One region of the Pseudogemmobacter blasticus genome, then DNA from elsewhere that is predicted to be linked to it. Evidence: riboswitches for the same ligand, from Rfam matches in the RefSeq annotation. Region 1 holds a riboswitch; each other region holds the start of a gene.
What was found. Region 1 has a riboswitch for cobalamin ahead of B6K69_RS16145 (hypothetical protein). Riboswitches for the same ligand answer to the same signal wherever they lie in the genome.
Positions count from the first base shown of each region.

Region 2: linked by a shared signal. The riboswitch ahead of B6K69_RS04455 (DUF1636 family protein) and the one ahead of B6K69_RS16145 (hypothetical protein) in region 1 are both predicted to bind cobalamin.
Region 3: linked by a shared signal. The riboswitch ahead of B6K69_RS12315 (cobyrinate a,c-diamide synthase) and the one ahead of B6K69_RS16145 (hypothetical protein) in region 1 are both predicted to bind cobalamin.
Region 4: linked by a shared signal. The riboswitch ahead of B6K69_RS17040 (cysteine-rich small domain-containing protein) and the one ahead of B6K69_RS16145 (hypothetical protein) in region 1 are both predicted to bind cobalamin.

Region 1 covers NZ_CP020470.1:3,317,170-3,321,665, forward strand. The annotation lists gene recJ (single-stranded-DNA-specific exonuclease RecJ) at 1-1,094, opposite strand, end outside; cobalamin riboswitch at 1,190-1,401, shown strand; gene B6K69_RS16145 (hypothetical protein) at 1,431-1,838, shown strand; gene katG (catalase/peroxidase HPI) at 1,912-4,083, opposite strand; gene B6K69_RS16155 (hydrogen peroxide-inducible genes activator) at 4,238-4,496, shown strand, end outside.
Region 2 covers NZ_CP020470.1:923,809-928,304, forward strand. The annotation lists gene cobW (cobalamin biosynthesis protein CobW) at 1-981, opposite strand, end outside; gene B6K69_RS04455 (DUF1636 family protein) at 978-1,340, opposite strand; cobalamin riboswitch at 1,434-1,639, opposite strand; gene cobO (cob(I)yrinic acid a,c-diamide adenosyltransferase) at 1,704-2,312, shown strand; gene B6K69_RS04465 (cobyric acid synthase) at 2,324-3,769, shown strand; gene bluB (5,6-dimethylbenzimidazole synthase) at 3,766-4,389, opposite strand; gene cobD (threonine-phosphate decarboxylase CobD) at 4,379-4,496, opposite strand, start outside.
Region 3 covers NZ_CP020470.1:2,532,394-2,536,889, forward strand. The annotation lists gene B6K69_RS12310 (cobyric acid synthase) at 1-563, opposite strand, end outside; gene B6K69_RS12315 (cobyrinate a,c-diamide synthase) at 560-1,882, opposite strand; cobalamin riboswitch at 2,018-2,202, opposite strand; gene B6K69_RS12320 (SDR family NAD(P)-dependent oxidoreductase) at 2,348-2,779, opposite strand; partial or broken gene B6K69_RS12325 (MDR/zinc-dependent alcohol dehydrogenase-like family protein) at 2,807-3,235, shown strand; gene grxB (glutaredoxin 2) at 3,252-3,878, shown strand; gene B6K69_RS12335 (invasion associated locus B family protein) at 3,973-4,496, opposite strand, start outside.
Region 4 covers NZ_CP020470.1:3,500,440-3,504,935, reverse strand. The annotation lists gene B6K69_RS17055 (VOC family protein) at 1-28, opposite strand, end outside; gene thyX (FAD-dependent thymidylate synthase) at 221-1,126, shown strand; gene nikR (nickel-responsive transcriptional regulator NikR) at 1,175-1,648, shown strand; cobalamin riboswitch at 1,681-1,867, shown strand; gene B6K69_RS17040 (cysteine-rich small domain-containing protein) at 2,014-2,367, shown strand; gene tcuA (FAD-dependent tricarballylate dehydrogenase TcuA) at 2,500-4,496, opposite strand, start outside.

The DNA of each region.
Region 1 (4,496 bases):
GCCCAGACCAGCGGGCCATCAAGCCCGCGCGCCTCGGCCTGGGCCAGCGCCTCTTCGCGGACGGCTTCGGTCAGCACGCGGCGTTCGGTGTTCAGCTCGTCCAGCCGGCGGGCCAGGGCCAGGGCCTGCGCGTCATCGGTGGCGGCCAGCAGGCGGGCGCCAAGATCGGCCTGGCCGATGCGGCCCCCGGCATTGACGCGCGGCCCCAGCAGAAAGCCCAGGGCATAGGCGGTGGGGGCGCTGTCCATGCGCGCAATGTCGGCCAGCGCGCGCAGGCCGGGCCGCTCCCGCCGGGCCATGACGCGCAGCCCCTGCCGCACGAAAGCGCGGTTGACGCCGATCAGCGGGGCCACATCCGCCACAGTGGCCAGCGCGACCAGATCCAGCAGCGCCATCAGGTCGGGGCCGGTGCTGCCTTGGCCGCGCAATTGCCGGTTGGCCTCGACCAGCGCCAGGAACACGACCGAGGCCGCGCAGAGATGCGCCAGGCTGCCGTCTTCGTCCTGCCGGTTGGGGTTCACCACCGCATGGGCGGCGGGCAGGGTTTCGGTGGCAAGGTGGTGGTCAAGGATCACCATATCGGCCGGCGCGGCGGCGGCAACCGGCTCATGGCTCAGCGTGCCGCAATCGACGCAAAGGATCAGCCCGTGGTCGCGCGCCAGCGCCTGCATGGCCGGGACATTGGGGCCATAGCCTTCGTCGATGCGGTCGGGGATATACAGCGTGGCATCGCGCCCCAGCGCGCGCAGCCAGGCCAGCAGCAGCGCCGCCGAAGCCCCGCCGTCCACATCGTAATCGGCGAAGATGGCGATCCGCTCGCCCGAGGTCAGGGCGCGCACCAGCCGCGCGGCGGCCTTTTCCATGTCGCGCAGCGACCGCGGGTCGGGCAGCAGGTCTTTCAGCGTGGGGGCCAGAAAGCCCGCGGCCTGATCGGGCGGCACGCCGCGGCTGACAAGGATGCGGCACAGCGGCAGCGGCAGGCGGGTGGCTTGCGCCATCGCCTCGGCCAGACGGTCGGCCCCGGCATCGGGCCCGACCCAGCGGCGGCCGGTCAGCGAGGCCTGGACATTGAGAAAGGCGGCAGGGCTGGACATGGGGCAGGGGTGCCGCAACAGGGGCCGTCGCGCAAGGGGGAATGGTCGCTCCCGTCCGCCCCCAGCGGCACGGCTTGACTCTGCCCGCCGAAACGCGGCTTTCTGCGGGCGATGGTTCCGGCGGGCGCAAGCCTTCGGATGAAAATGGGAACGCGGTGCGGCGCCTTCGGGGGCCAAGGCCGCGACTGCCCCCGCAACTGTAAGCGGCGAGCTGATCTGCAATGGTCCACTGGTGCCCCGGCACCGGGAAGGCGCGGAAAGGCGAAGACCCGCAAGTCAGGAGACCTGCCATCACACCGAAACCCGAAGCGGGCGGGGCGCCCGACAGGAGACGTGATGGAAGACGGATTTTTCCCCGAACGTGCCCCTGCGCCCGAGGGGCCGGGTGACGCGATCCCCGGCCGAATGTCGCCGCGCTGGCAGGTGACCTGCGCGACGGTCTGCCCGCATCTGGGCCGGGTCTGCCCGGTGGGGCTGGACCTGACGCGGCGGCTGGTGGCGGCCATGGCCACCGGCGCGGGCGGGCTGACGCCCGATTTCGAAATCTCGGGAACGCTGGAGGCCGTGGGCTGCATCCGCGCCTGCCGGCTGGGCTGGCAGGCCGGGGCCAGGGCCACCTGGGTGCGCGGCGACCTTGGCACCGGGGAAACCGGGCCGGGTCCGGGCCTTGCGGCGGCGGCGATCACCGCCGCCCGGCCCGATGCGCTGATCGGGGCCGAGGTCTTGCCCGACCGTCTGGCCTGAGCCGGGGCCGTCACGAAAAAGGCGCCCCCCGAAGACCGGAGGGCGCCCGAAGTTCCGGCAGACCGTGCCGCGATCAGCGCAGATCGAAACGGTCGGCGTTCATCACCTTGGTCCAGGCGGCCACGAAGTCGCGCACGAATTTCTCGGCGGCGTCATCCTGGGCATAGACCTCGGCATAGGCCCGCAGGACCGAGTTCGAGCCGAACACCAGATCGACACGGGTCGCGGTCCATTTCACCGCGCCGGTCTTGCGGTCGGTCAGGTGATACAGGTTGTTGCCCGCCGGCACCCATTTCCAGGCCATGTCGGTCAGCGTGGTGAAGAAATCGGTCGTCAGGGCGCCGACACGGTTGGTAAAGACGCCATGCGCCGTGCCGCCGTGGTTGGTGCCCATCGCCCGCATCCCGCCGACCAGTACGGTCATCTCCTGCGCGGTCAGGCCCATGAGCTGCGCCCGGTCGAGCATCAGTTCTTCGGCGCTGACAACGTAGTCTTTCTTCAGCCAGTTGCGGAAGCCATCGGCCAGCGGTTCCAGCACGTCGAACGAGGCCGCGTCGGTCTGTTCGGCACTGGCATCGCCACGGCCGGGGGCGAAGGGCACCGCGACCGGGAAGCCGGCGGCACGGGCGGCCATTTCCACGCCAAGGCTGCCGGCCAGCACGATGACATCGGCCAGCGAAGCGCCGGTCGCGGCGGCGATGGGCTCCAGCACCGAAAGCACACGCGCCAGTCGCGCCGGTTCGTTGCCTTCCCAGCCGTTCTGCGGGGCCAGCCGGATGCGGGCGCCGTTCGCGCCGCCGCGCATGTCCGACCCGCGATAGGTGCGCGCGCTGTCCCAGGCGGTGGCAACGGCATCCGCCACCGACAGGCCCGAGGCCGCGATCCGGGCCTTGACGGCGGCCACGTCATAATCGCTGCGGCCGGCGGGCACCGGATCTTGCCAGATCAGGTCTTCGGCGGGCACGTCCGGCCCGATGTAGCGGACCTTGGGGCCCATGTCGCGGTGGGTCAGCTTGAACCAGGCGCGGGCGAAGGTGTCGCTGAAATAGGCGTGGTCGGCGCGGAAGCGTTCGCAGATCGCGCGATAGGCCGGGTCAACCTTCATCGCCATGTCGGCATCGGTCATGATCGGCATGACGCGGATCGAGGGATCTTCCACATCGACCGGCATATCTTCTTCGCGGATGTTGATCGGCATCCATTGCCACGCACCGGCGGGCGATTTCCTCAACTCCCACTCATAGCCGAACAGCAGGTCGAAATAGCCGTTGTCCCATTGGGTCGGATGGGTGGTCCAGGCGCCTTCGATGCCGCTGGTCACCGTGTTGCGGCCGATGCCGCGGCTGGTGTGGTTCATCCAGCCAAGGCCCTGTTCGGTCACATCGGCGCCTTCCGGGCTGGGGCCAAGGTTGGCGGCGCTGCCGTTGCCATGGGTCTTGCCGACGGTGTGGCCGCCCGCGGTCAGCGCGGCGGTTTCCTCATCGTCCATCGCCATGCGGGCGAAGGTCTCGCGCACCTGGGCGGCGGTCCTCATCGGGTCGGGCTGGCCGTTCACCCCTTCGGGGTTGACGTAGATCAGGCCCATCTGCACCGCGGCCAGCGGGTTTTCCATCGTCGAAGGATCGGACAGATCGCCATAGCGGCTGTCGCTGGGGGCCAGCCATTCCTTTTCGCTGCCCCAGTACACGTCTTTCTCCGGGTGCCAGATGTCTTCGCGGCCGAAGCCGAAGCCAAAGGTCTTCAGGCCCATCGATTCATAGGCCATCGTCCCGGCCAGAACGATCAGGTCGGCCCAGCTTATCTTGTTGCCGTATTTCTTCTTGATCGGCCACAGCAGGCGGCGGGCCTTGTCCAGGTTGGCATTGTCGGGCCAGGAATTCAGCGGCGCAAACCGCTGGTTGCCGGTGCCGGCGCCGCCCCGGCCATCGGCCAGACGGTAAGACCCCGCCGCGTGCCAGGCCATGCGGATCATCAGGCCGCCGTAATGGCCCCAGTCGGCGGGCCACCAGTCCTGACTGTCGGTCATCAGCGCCTTCACGTCACGCTTAAGGGCTTCGACATCCAGCGTCTTCAGCGCCTCGCGGTAGTTGAAGCCGGGCAGCGGGTTGGTCTTGCTGTCATGCTGGTGCAGGATGTCAAGGTTCAGGGCATTCGGCCACCACTCCATGACATTGGTCCCGACGCTGGTCATCGCGCCGTGCATGACCGGGCATTTGCCCGAACCCCTGGTGTCGTTCCCGTCCATCCGTGTCTCCGATGCGGCTGTGGTTTTCATGGCGTTCCAGGCCCGGCCCGGCGCGGTGACGCCAGCTTTCCCGACCCTGAATATGGAATCGTTCTAACATTTGTGTATCATAATTCCAAATTGCATTTTCTAAGGTGTGCAATAAGCTGGGCTTATGATCAGCCTTTCCATGCGCCACCTCCGCTATTTCGACGCGCTGGCCCGGCACGGCCATTTCGGGCGCGCGGCCGAGGATTGCGCCATCTCGCAACCGGCGCTGTCCTTGCAGATCAAGGAACTGGAGGATCTGCTGGGGGCGACCCTGGTGGAACGCGGCGCGCGGCAGATCCGGCTGACGCCGCTGGGCGAGGACTTCGCCCAAAGGGTGCGCGAAATCCTGCGGTCGGTCGATGAACTGGCCGATCTGGCCCGGG
Region 2 (4,496 bases), 1.2 Mb from region 1:
AATCACCACCAGCCGCGACCGGCGCGGCGCAGCGCCCCAGGGCCGGTCAAACTGATGCCGGACCCGTTCCCCCACCGCCTGCACCAGAAGGCGCATCGGCTTGCCCGTCACCGCGACATGACCCTTGACCCGCAGGATGCGCAATTCGCGGGCCAGGGTGCGGATCGCCGCAGCCAGCGCCTCGGGGTCGGCAACTTCGGGCAGGTCGATCACCACGCTGTCGAAATCGTCATGTTCGTGATCGTCGGCCCCGTCATGGTGCGACGGGCGGGCGTCCAGATCATCCTCGGCGGCAGCCCCCAGCCCCAGAACGACCCGCGGGTCGATGACGCCTTCGACCAACGGCAGGATCGGCAGCTTGCGCGGTGCCTCAGCCTCGATCACGGCCCGGGCGGCGGCAACGCCGGTCTCGCCCGCCAGATCGGCCTTGGTCAGCAAGACCAGATCTGCACAGGCGATCTGGTCCTCGAAAACCTCGGACAGGGGTGTTTCGTGGTCAATGCTGTCATCCGCCTCCCGCTGGGCCTGCACGGCCACAGGGTCGGGGGCAAAGCGGCCCGCCGCCACGGCCTCGGCATCGGCCAGCGCAATCACGCCATCGACGGTGATCCGAGACCGGATCGCGGGCCAGTCAAACGCCCGAAGCAGCGGCTTAGGCAGCGCCAGACCCGAAGTTTCGATCAGGATGTGATCGGGCCGCTGCGGCAGGGCCAGCAACGCCTCGACCGTGGGGATGAACTCATCTGCAACCGTGCAGCAGATGCAGCCATTCGCCAGTTCGACGATGTTTTCCTCGGGGCAATTCTCGTCGGCGCAGGATTTGAGGATGTCTCCGTCCACCCCCACGCTGCCGAATTCGTTGACCAGCACCGCCAAACGCCGGCCTTGCGGGTTCTGCATCAGATGGCGGATCAGCGTCGTCTTGCCCGAGCCAAGGAAGCCGGTGATCACGGTGACGGGAATCTTGGCAAGATCGCTCATGTCGGCTCTCCGATGGGGGGGATGCGGGCAAGCGATTGCTTGCGAAAGATTTCGGGACGCTCGCGCCAGGGAACGATACCGTCGGGGGCGGCGGCATAGGCGGCCGCCCCGGCCAGGATCTGCGGCGCATCGGCTTCGGACATCCGTCCATAGACGTAAGACCACCGCCCGGGCGCCGACAACGCCACCGCGCAGCCTTGCGAACAGGCCGACAGACATTCGACGGGGCGCAGGGTAACGCCGGGCACAGGGCCAAGCGCCTCAAGCGCCGCGACAAGGCGCGTGCCGGCGGGCAAGGTGCCCTCGGGCACCGGCTCCCCTGCCCGGCAGGTGGAACAGACAAGCAGCGTAACGGTCATGCGCCCTTCCCGGCTGCGACAGGCGGGGAAAAGGGACAGGCAGGCGCGCGCGACGGATGCGGCGATCCACCGGTCGCGGATCACCCCGTCCGCCCGTTGACAACAAAGCTGGCAGGTCTCCCGGCTTGCGGAGTCGGGGATCGCTCCCCCGGGTGCCCACCTTCCCGGCCTTTCGGCCAGTGGCATCGGACACCCAACTCCGGTCACGGTCGCGGGGGCGGCTGCGCCTCGGGCCGGACGGCCCTATCGCATTCCCTCTTCGCCTGTCATAGACAGGAACCAGCTTGGTGCCCCAGTGACGCCAAGGCAGACCGAAAGTCAAGCCGCCCAACCCAGGGAAGAAACGCCGCCATGTCGCAGCCGATGCCGGACACCGACCGCAGCCATGCCGAGAAGAAGGCCCGGATCAAGGCCGCGAAAGACCGGGTTCTGGCGGAAAAGACCGCCGAAAAGGGGCTGGTGATCGTGCACACCGGGACCGGCAAGGGCAAATCCTCGGCGGGGTTCGGCATGATCCTGCGCGCCATCGCGCATGGGATGCCCTGCGCCGTTGTCCAGTTCATCAAGGGCGCCTGGGACACCGGCGAACGGCGGCTGATCACCGCGCATTTCAACGATCTCTGCCAGTTTCACGCCATGGGGGAAGGCTTCACCTGGGAAACCCAGGACCGCACCCGCGATGTGGCGGCGGCCCGTGCGGGCTGGGAAAAGGCGAAAGACCTGATCCGCGACCCGGCCATCCGCATGGTTCTGCTGGACGAAATCAACATCGCGCTGCGCTACGATTACCTGGATGTGGCCGAGGTGGTGGAATTCCTGCAGACCGAGAAGCCGCCGATGACCCATGTCGTGCTGACCGGACGCAATGCAAAGCCCGAACTGATCGACCTGGCCGACCTGGTGACCGAGATGACGCTGGTCAAGCACCCGTTCCGCGCCGGCATCAAGGGCCAGCCGGGCGTGGAGTTCTGAGGAGACCTGCCATGCGCGCGTTGATGATCCAGGGCACCGGCTCGAATGTCGGCAAGTCGCTGCTGGTGGCGGGGCTGTGCCGGGCGGCGCGGCGGCGCGGGCTGTCGGTTCTGCCCTTCAAGCCGCAGAACATGTCGAACAACGCCGCCGTGACCGAGGACGGCGGCGAGATCGGTCGTGCGCAGGCCTTGCAGGCGCTGGCGGCCGGGGTGGCACCGCATACCGACATGAACCCGGTGCTGCTGAAGCCCGAAACCGACATCGGCGCGCAGGTCGTGGTGCAGGGCCGCCGTCTGACCCGGGCCGGCGCCGGCGAATATGGCAAGATGAAGCCGTCGCTGATGCCGGCGGTGCTGGAAAGTTTCAACAGGCTGAAGGCGCGGGCCGATCTGGTGATCGTCGAAGGCGCGGGCAGCCCGGCCGAGGTGAACCTGCGGCGGGGCGACATCGCCAACATGGGCTTTGCCCGGGCGGCGGATGTGCCGGTGGTGCTGGCCGGCGACATCGACCGCGGCGGCGTGATCGCGCAGATCGTGGGCACGCAGGCGGTGATCGACCCCGACGATGCCGCGCTGGTTGCGGGGTTCCTGATCAACCGTTTTCGTGGCGACCCGCGACTGTTCGACGATGGCTACAGCCTGATCGCGGCACGCACCGGTTGGCGCGGCTTCGGCGTGGTGCCTTGGTTCGCCGGCGCCGCCCGCCTGCCGGCCGAAGATGCGCTGGACCTGACCGGCAACGGCCAGGGCGGCGGCCTCAAGGTGGCCTGTCTGGCGCTGTCGCGCATCGCCAATTTCGACGACCTTGATCCCCTGAAGCAGGAACCCGGCGTCACGGTCGAAATGGTGCTGCCTGGCCGGGCCATTCCGGGCGATGCGCGGCTGGTGATCATCCCCGGCTCAAAATCCACGCGGGGCGATCTGGCCTTCCTGCGCGATCAGGGCTGGGACATCGACCTTGCCGCCCACCGCCGGCGCGGCGGGCATGTGCTGGGCATCTGCGGCGGCTATCAGATGCTGGGCCGCAGCGTTGCCGACCCGGAGGGGATTGAGGGGCCGGCGGGCGAAACGCCGGGCCTTGGCCTGCTGGACGTGACCACCGTGATGACATCCGACAAGCGGCTGACACGGTCCACCGCCACGCATCGCACCAGCGGGCTGACGGTTTCGGGCTATGAAATCCACATCGGCCGCACCGAGGGGGCAGATTGTGCCCGGCCCTTTGCCCTGCTGGACGGGCGGCCCGAAGGCGCCACCTCGGCCGACGGGCGGGTGACCGGCAGCTATCTGCACGGCCTGTTCACCGACGACGCCTTCCGCGCGGCCTTTCTGCGGGGCTTGGGCGCTTCGGCGTCGGGGCTGGCCTATGCCGAGGGGATCGAGCAGGTGCTGGACGACCTTGCCGCCCATCTGGAGACGCATCTCGACGTGCCAGCCCTGCTGGCGCTGGCCCGCTAGCGCACCTCCCACAGGGTGGGCAGGTTTTCCTGCCAGCCGGCGCGGTGCAGCAGCGGCGTATCGTCGGTGAATTCGGGGTATCCGATGCACAGCCATGCCGCGAATTCCCACTCTGGCGGGGTGACCAGCAGCGACTCGACCGCCCGCGGGTCCAGCACCGACACCATGCCAAGGCCAAGGTTCTCGGCCCGCGCGGCCAGCCACAGACCATGGATCGCCATGGCGACCGACTGGTGCAGTGTCACCGGCATACTGGCACGGCCAAGGCCATGGCCGGCGGTCGGGTCGCGGTGGGTGAAGATCGCCAGTTGCAGCGGCGCCTGATCAATGCCCTGAAGCTTCAACTGCCCATAGGCGGCAGCCCGGTCGCCGGTATAGGCGGTCCCTGCGGCGGCGCGGGCGGCGTCGAAATTGGCAAGCAGGGCGCCACGCAGGGCGGGATCATCCACCCGGATCACCCGCCAGGGCCGTGCATTGCCAACCGAGGGCGCCATGTCCATCGCCGTCCGCAACCGCTCGATGACCGTCTCGTCAATCGGGTCGGGGCGGAAATGCCGCACGTCGCGGCGCCAGCGCAGCACGTCTGTCAGCGCGTCGCGATGGTGTTGGTCAAAGTGCATCGGTCATTGCCCTTTCCAGTTGATCCCATTCCGCCTGCGGCCCCGGAAGCCCCAACCGGACCAGCCGGTCCGACCAGGGGAAGATGCGGCTCCAGATCCGGCCACGG
Region 3 (4,496 bases), 780 kb from region 1:
GCGATGTCGGATCGCCGCAGATGGGTTTCGGTGCCCGATCCGGCGCCTTCGACCAGCACCAGATCGGCTTCGGCCGCCACCCGCCGATAGCTGTCCAGCACGGCGGGCAGCAGCAGCGGTTTCAGCCCGTGGTAATGCCGCGCCGGCCAGTTCCCCAGCGCGCGCCCCCGCAGCACCACCTGAGAGCCGACCATCGCCTGCGGTTTCAGCAACACCGGGTTCATGTGGATCGAGGGCGCCAGCCCCGCTGCCCGTGCCTGCAAGGCCTGCGCCCGGCCGATTTCGCCGCGCCGGGGCGTTCCGTCGGCATCGGGCGACAGGTCGCTGTCGGCCGTGACGGCGGCGTTGTTCGACATGTTCTGCGCCTTGAACGGCGCCACCTTCAGCCCGCGCCGGGCATAGGCGCGGCACAGGCCCGCCACCAGCAGGCTTTTGCCCACGTCCGAACTGGTGCCCTGGATCATCAGCGCGCGGCCCCGTCGCGGCGGCGGCGGGTCCAGCAGGGGCACCTCGATCTTGGGCAGCGGCGGCGGGGCATCGTCGGGCGGCAGGGGGGCGGTCATGTGGCGGCGCCTTCGGTGGCGATCAGGTGGAAGAAGCTGCCCGAGACATGGCCCCGCGTGCTGCCGGTTTCCTGCACCGGGTTTCCCGAGGCATCGGTGGCCCGTGCCAGCGGCGCGTCGGGCTGGGCCAGGATCGAGGAATAGTGGAACTCATGCCCCCGCAGCGCGGTGCCGGGGGCATGGCCCGGCATCGGGGCCACCAGCGTGGCGCGGCGGTAGCCAAGGTGCAGGCGGCGGACCTGGTAGCTGGTAACCAGCCCCAGAAGGCCCGCCATCCGGTGACTGGTCCCCGAGGCATCCACCAGCGCCTCGCCCAGAACCATGTAGCCGCCACATTCGCCATGGACGGGTTTGGTCTGCGCATGGCGGCGCAGGCCGGACAGGAAGGTTTCGGCCGCCGCCAGCCGCCCGGCGTGCAACTCGGGGTACCCTCCGGGCAACCAGACCAGATCGGCCGAGGGATCGGGGGCCTGATCGTCGAGAGGCGAGAACGGCAGCACTTCGGCCCCCGCCCGGCGCCAGCCTTCCAGCAGATGGCGGTAGACGAAAGAGAACGCCACGTCGCGCGCCAGCGCGATGCGCTGCGCCGGCGGCAGGGGCCAGGCCCCGGCCGGGGGCGGGCCGGCTGATCGGGCGGCACCGATCAGCGCGGCCAGATCGGCATGGTCACGCACGAAGGCCCCCAGCCGGGCGATCAGCGCCTCAAGCCGGGGATGTTCGTCTGCCTGCACCAGGCCAAGGTGACGTTCCGGCAGGCTGAGATCGCTGCGGCGGGGCAGGGCGGCCAGCACGGGAATGTCCAGTCGCGCCATCTCTTCGCGGACCATCACCTCATGCCGGGCACCGGCGACGTTGTTCAGGATCACGCCCGCCAGCGGCGGCGCATCGGGGTGGCGGGCGAACCCCAGCGCAACCGCCGCTGCCGATTGTGCCTGGCCTTCGACGTTCAGCGCCAGAACTACAGGCCAACCGCAAATCCGGGCCATTTCGGCGGATGAGCCGCGGCCGCGGCGCCCGGGCTTCGAGGTGCCGTCGTAAAGACCCATAGAGCCTTCGGCGATCACCAGATCGGCGCCATCGGCCTGATGCCGGACCGCATCCATCAGGCTTTGGTCCATCGCCCAGGAATCAAGGTTGAAGGACGGCCGTCCGGCTGCCAGGCCGTGAAAGGCGGTGTCGATGTAATCGGGACCGTTCTTGAAGGGCTGCACGACAAGCCCCCGATCGCGCAAGGCCCGCAACAGGCCCAGCGTCACGGTTGTCTTGCCTGCGCCCGAATTCGGGGCCGCGATCACCAGCCCCCCGGGCCAAGCCGTCATGGCCAAAGTCCCGGAACCGGCGAAAGAGTTTCAGGCGGCATGTCGTCCCTCATGTTCAGGGACAAGGTGGAAGGGCGGGTGCAGCCACGGCCAGACCCGACACCGGAACACCCCGTCCGGTCAGCGTCGTTCGGCGCTGGCAGGTCTCCCGGCTTGCGGATCTCAGGGGGGCTTACCCCTGGCGGTACCCTGCCTTCCCGGCCGGTCGGGCCAGTGGCGGTGGGTGACCTGTCCGGTCACGGTCGCGGGGGCGGCTGTGTTCTGGGCCTGGCGGCCACGGACACATTCCCTTTTCACCTGTCACGAAGACAGGCACCAGCCGGGCGGTGATGCGCCCGTTGCGTTCAGGTTGTCAAGCCAGCCCCGGATGCCGCTGCAATTGGCCGCAATCCGGCCCGGCTGCAAGCGGCTGATCCTGCGAGAGTGGCGACCGCGCGCGGGCCTGTCCTGCGGCCGCCCTGCCTGCTATCCCTGCGTTGCCGTCATGCCACCATCCACCACCAGGACCGAGCCGCTGCAATAGCTGGCCTCGTCCGAAGCAAGGAACAGGCACGCATTCGCGATTTCCTCCGGCCTGCCGGGGCGTCGCATCGGCGACATGGCCTGCGCTGTGGCGGGGTCGTTGAAACCGTCCAGCAGGCCGCCCACCATGCCGGTCGCGATATATCCGGGGGCCACGACGTTTGAACGGATGCCCTCTCCGACATAGGCGCAGCTCATGGCGTTGGACAGGTTGATCATCCCGGCCTTGGCCGCGCAATAGGCATGGGCCCGGGGCAAACCCCGGAACCCCGATACGCTGGACACATGCACCAGCGCCCCGCCGCGCTGGTGATGCCGCATCTGGCGAACGGCCAGACGCGACATCAGATAGCAGGATGTCAGGTTGAGCCGCATCACCTCATCCCATTTGTGGGGGTCGGTTACCTGACCGCGCTTGGGGCGCAGCGCATCGTGCCGCGTGCAGACCTGTCTGAAACCGTCAAGCGCCCGCTGGAAGCAGAAACCTGGGCCGGTTGCGTGGATGCGGTTGGCGGCGCGATGCTGGCGCGGGTTCTGGGGCAGATGCGCTATTGCGCCTCTGTCGCGGCGGTCGGGCTTGCGGGCGGCCCGGCGCTTCCGGCGACGGTGATCCCCTTCCTTCTGCGCGGCGTCAATCTTCTGGGGATCGACAGCGTGATGTGCCCGACCGAACGCCGCATCGACGCCTGGGCCCGGATTGCCCGCGATCTGCCGCTGGATCTGCTGGCCTGGATGATCCGGCCTGCCGCGCTGTCGGATCTTCCGGCGCTTGGCGCGGCGATCCTGAAGGGAGAGGTGCAGGGCCGGGTCGTGGTTGATGTGAACGCCTGAACCGGGTGCCAAAGGGATGCGGCTCTATCTTTATGAGCACTGCCCATACTGCATCCGTGTCGTCATGGGCGCGCGGATGAAGGGGTGGCCGCTGGACCTGGTTCATGTGCCCTATGACGATGCAGAGACGCCCAGGCGGCTGATCGGGCGCAAGATGCTGCCCATCCTGCAGGATGGGGCAGAGGTCATGTCGGAAAGCCTTGATATACTTCGGAAACTGGATGAAATGGGTGGGGAACGGCTGTTCCGGCAGCCGCCCCGGCCGCAGGTCGTGGACTGGATCACGGCGTGGAAATCCACGATCTATGGACTTGTCCTGCCCCGCGCCGCCGATCCGCGTTATCCTGAGTTCCAGACCCCTGCCGCCCGGGCGGCTTTCGTCGCCGCCAAGGAGGCGCGCCACGGGCCCATGGCGGCGCTGCGCCTGCAAACCGGCCGGCTGGTGGATGATCTGCAACAAGGCTTTGAAACTCTGGCGCCGATCCTGCCTGACGGGGATGGTCCGTTTCTGGACGACATCCTTCTGTTTCCGATGTTGCGGACCCTTGCGGTTGTCAGCGAACCCTGCATCGCGCCGAAGATCCAGGTCTATTGCGAACGGGTCATGCAGCGCACCGGGCTTGACTGGCCGAAGGCCGTCTGATCGCCCTTGTCGCTGACCGTCATCCCCGGATGCCGCCCCTTTCAGGTAAGACCCCCGTCTCATCGCGCGGATTGCCGTGTTTGGGGGGGGTATCTCAGGGGGCTGGCAGGGCCAGTCTGGCCCAGGCATCGGTGAAGCCCGCTGGCGACAAGGCAACCTCAAGCGTTTTACCATCCGGTGCGGTCATTGAGGCCGTCAGCTTCTGCGAGGCGCCGATCGCGGCCACCGTCGCCGCATCCAGGGCCGGGCGCAGGATGCAGCCCGCCGGCAGGCAGGTATCAAACGCGGCCCCAACCGACAGATCGCCATCGCCCTTGAGCGCCAGCCCGGCCGAAAGTTTCAGCCCCAGCGGTGCGACGATGGTGGCCGCCGCGCTGCCATCGGGTTGCCGTGTCAGGCCAATGGCCAGCACGCGCTTGCCTGATTTGCTTTCGTTCAACTCCTGCGTCATCTCGCACAGGCGCGGGGCATCGGCCGTGGCGGCGGGCACACAGCGCACCATCCAGTCACCGAAAGTTTCGGTTGTCATGTCGGCGGCCACGCCTTCCGCCTGCGCCGCACCCACGGCAGCAAGGATTGCTGCCGCAACGGCCGCGGCAAGGGATTTCTTCTTGAACA
Region 4 (4,496 bases), 180 kb from region 1:
CCATGGTGTGTAGGTATCTGATCTGCATCTGCCCTCCTTGCGCAGGCCGGTCTGGCCGCGGTCATCGGACAGGATAGCACGCGATCCCCCGAGCGCCACCCTGTCGCGCCACGCCGCCGCGGCACCTTGGCCGCACCGCCCTACTGCGGTTTCCGTAGGATGGCACACCATATATAGTGGCTCGCGACTCGTTTCCGATTTTCCCCGAAAGGCCCCGCCCATGCCGCTGACCCCCGACCAACGCGCCGAGATCGAAGCCGCCAGGGCCCATCCGCAACCCACGCTGCGCGCCGTCTCTCCGGGGATGGAGGCGCATCTCTACCGCGCGCATGAGGTGCTGGATCACGGCTTCATCCGGGTGATCGACTATATGGGCGACGATGCCGCCATCGTGCAGGCGGCGCGCGTCAGCTATGGCGCCGGGACAAAGCATGTGTCGAACGACGAAGGGCTGATCCGCTATCTGATGCGGCACTGGCATTCGACGCCCTTCGAGATGTGCGAGATCAAGCTGCATGTCAAACTGCCGGTCTTCGTGGCCCGCCAGTGGATCCGGCACCGCACCGCCAACGTCAACGAATACTCGGCCCGCTATTCGATCCTTGACCGCGAGTTCTACATTCCGGCGCCCGAACACCTGGCCGCGCAATCGACCGTGAACAACCAGGGCCGGGGCGAGGTTCTGTCGGGCGCCGAAGCCGCTCGCGTCCTGGAAACGCTGAAGCGCGACGCCGCCATCTGCTTTGACCACTACGAGGAAATGCTGTCGCAGGACGGCCAGCAGGGCCTTGCCCGCGAACTGGCGCGGATGAACCTGCCGATGAACACCTATACGCAGTGGTATTGGAAGACTGACCTGCACAACCTGTTCCACTTCCTGCGACTGCGGGCCGATGCCCATGCGCAATACGAAATCCAGATCTATGCCAAGGCGATTGCCGAGTGCGTCAAGGATTGGGTGCCGCTCGCCTATGCCGCCTTTGAAGATTACCGCATGGGCGGCACCACGCTTTCGGCCAAGGCGACGGCACTTCTGAAGCGCCGCCTGGCCGGCGAGGTGGTGGGACAGGAGGAGTCTGGCATGTCGAAAGGCGAATGGCGCGAGTTTGTCGAGGTCTGGGGCTAAACGCGCCTTCCTTGCGCGCCAGTGCATTGCCGTCTCAAAGGGGGCCTGATGATCCGCACCACCATCACGCTGGATGACGAGCTGGCCGCCGAGCTGGAGGCTTATGTCGCACGGTCGCCGGTGCAGAACCGGTCCGAGGCGATCCGCGACCTGATCCGGCGCGGGCTGGCGGTTGAACCGGCGGCGCGGCCCGATCAGGGCTGTTTCGCGGTGGTGTCCTGCGCAGTGGACCAGACGATGCCAGAGCTGGCAAAGCGCATCCGCGAAGGCCGGCTGGCGCGACATTCAGAGATACTGTTCCACACCAGTATTCCGATCAACCACGGGGAAACCGTGGATATATCCGTGCTGCGCGGCGACTTCGCCCGCGTGTCGGATTATGCGGCGCAACTGTTTCTGGAACGCGGGGTGCGGCATGGCGCGGCCGGGCTGATCCCGGTTGAGGAACATGTCGAGACCCATGCGCATGAGGGCGAGGAGCCGCACAGCCACACCCATCTGCGGGTACAGCAAAGCTTCTGACCGGGCTACCTTGACAGCTTGCGGACAGTGGCCTTTGATACCCCCGTTCCGGTGCCCCGCAAGGGGCGAAGAGGGAAGCCGGTGAAACCCCGGCGCTGCCCCCGCAACTGTGAGCGGCGAGTCCCTGCCAAGATGCCACGGGCGCCCTGCGCGCCGGGAAGGCTGGCAGACCGACGATGACCCGCAAGCCAGGAGACCTGCCGGAACCACGAACCGATGCCGGGCGGCGGGCCCGGAGACAGGATCTGTGCAGGGCCACGGCCTGTGCGCTTGTGATCTGTCTCCTGTTCTCCGCGTGGCATCAGGGCTTTGCGCCGAATCCGGCGCCGGGGCCGGCAAGGAAACGTCAGGCGAAGGGGCCAGCGATGCAGCCGAAGGACACGACCACGAATGAGGCCTTCAAGGGCTACACCAACACGGCCTGCCCGTTCCTGCCCTGCCATAAGGGCGTGAAAGGCGATTTCAATTGCCTGTTCTGCTACTGTCCGCTGATCGCCTATGAATGTCCGGGTTCCTACGCGACCTACACGGACCGGAACGGTCTGACACGCAAGGACTGCTCTGCCTGCACCCTGCCGCATGACGATTACCGCAAGTCGTGGAACTTCATCCAGCGCTGGCTGGAATATCCTGTGGTCTGGTCGGGCCTTCCGCAGACCGACCCGCCCACCCGCCGCCCCCGCCCGCCCGGGCATGAGGCTGAGGGACAGGACGATTGACGGCTGTCCTGCAAACGCAGCGCGGGGGAGCTTGCAAACTGCATCCGTTCCATCGCCCGCCTTTGCCCGCCGCAATCAGGCGGTAAGCCCCCCGGACATCCGGCCGCCCCTGACACACTCCAATCTGATCGCTCATTCCCCCGGCGCGTCGGGCTTGTCAGCCTGGCCGGGTCTGGGGCGCCGGGCCGCGCGTTCGCCGGCATGTCGCAACAGGGCTGCGAAGCGCCAGCCGCCGTGCGACAGCTTGCCAAAGGGCAGAAGCAGCGCAAACCCCAGCACGCTGCCCAGATGCAATGCCAGCATCAGGCCCATGACGGGGGTCTCGCGCAGGGCAAGAAGCAGCAGCCCGGAACCGGCGACGGCGGCAAGCTGGGCCCGGGCGAAACGGTCCTCGGCCAGCATACGGGCACTGGCCGGGGCCTGATCGGCCGACCGGCTGCGTCGCTCCAGCAGCGTGAGGCCGGCCAGCATCGCCAGACCACCGATCGCGCCCAGCAGAACCGGCAGGCTGACCACCGGGTAAGGTGCCACCTGGCCGCGGCTGTGCAACCAGGCCCCCGCCAGCGTGGCCAGAAAGGTCAGAGCAAACCCGTAGGCAACCAGGTGATGCGCAAGGCGCCGGATCAGGCTGACGCGGCCCTGCCGGTCTTCGCAGCCGGGGGCGCCGTGGCCAAGGTTGCGCAGGGTGGCGGCATCGGTCAGCGCCCTGACAAGTGTCGCCGGGCTGTGCCGCGTGGCCGGCCCGCCCGAGCGGCGCCAATGGCGCCAGACCCTTGCCACCAGCAGCACGCCCGCCCCGGCAAAGGCCAGCGCCGCGCCCGCCGCCATCACCGGATGGGGGATCACCCGGTAAAAGGCCCCCGACCCGGCTTGCGGCGCGAACAGCACCTGCGACGGCACCAGAAGCAAGGTGCCAAGCACGGGTGCGAACAGGCAGAACAGGAACAGCCAGACCGCGAAACGGGGGCCGGCAGGCCGCCGGGGCAAAGGTCCGGCATAGTCTTGCGCCCGCACCTCGGCCAGCGCGGCGGGGACGTTGATCGCCAGTTCATGCGGCAGGGTATATTGGCAATCGGCGTGACAGGACCGGCAATCGTGGCACAGATGGGCAAGATGGCGCAGATCGCCGTCCCGCAAGCCCTGCCGCAACTGGGCCGCCGGGAAGACATCGCAAAGCCCGGTGCAGAACCCGCAGGTGTTGCACAGGTTCATCGTGCGCCGGGCATTGGCAAGCGGATCTTCCGGCGGCGGCGCAGACGGGGCGATCCGGTCTGCAAGGGCCGGCCCCTGCGCGGGCAGAACCGCAGACCCGGCCAGCGCTGCCGCCTCGCGCCCGGCGATGCGACCGAAGACGCCGGCAATGGTCAGCCCCATGCCCGAAAGGTAGCCCGGGCCCAGGATCTGGCCGCACATGGCGGTGCCCGCCGCGAAAAGCTGCGGCGCGGTGCCCCCTGCGGCAAGGCGGATTCGCGTACTGGCGTCGACGGCGGCTCCGTGGCGCGTAAAGGCCAGCCCAAGCCGCATGGGAATGGCCGCAAGGGGGCCGTCAAGCCGGCCCAGAGGGGCCGTGTCGCGCAGGGTGCGCGGTGGATCGGGCGGCGGACCGCCGGCCTGCCAATCCCTGATCTCTTGCAGCGTGACGGTCAGGCCATCGGGGTCGATGCCACAGGCAAGGGCCAGCGCCACGGGCGTGGCCGCGCGCAGCGGCGGATACATCAACGGCGGCAGACGGGCGGTGCCCTCGGGCCCCAGAATGATCCAGCCGCGCGGATCCGGCCGGTCTTGCAGAAGACGCGCCCAATGCGAGAACCTCTCGGGGCTGATCGTGGCGCCTTCATCGCCAAGGCGGCGGCCATCAGGGCCGACGACAAGGCCAAACTGCATACCGTCCAACCTGCTGACAATTCCGGCATCGTCTTGTGGCGCGCGGGCATCAACCGGGACAAGGTGGCCATCGCCCGGCAAACCGGCGGCGGCAGCCCCGTGCGACAACAGCCAAAGCAGCGGTTCGCCCTGCTGGAACGGCGTGCCCCGATTGGCGATCACCGCCGCGCGCGGGCCAAGGTGGCGGGCCAGCTCGCCCCTGTTTGCGCCCGTACCGCCGCAGGCCAGCACCACGGCAGCGGCGG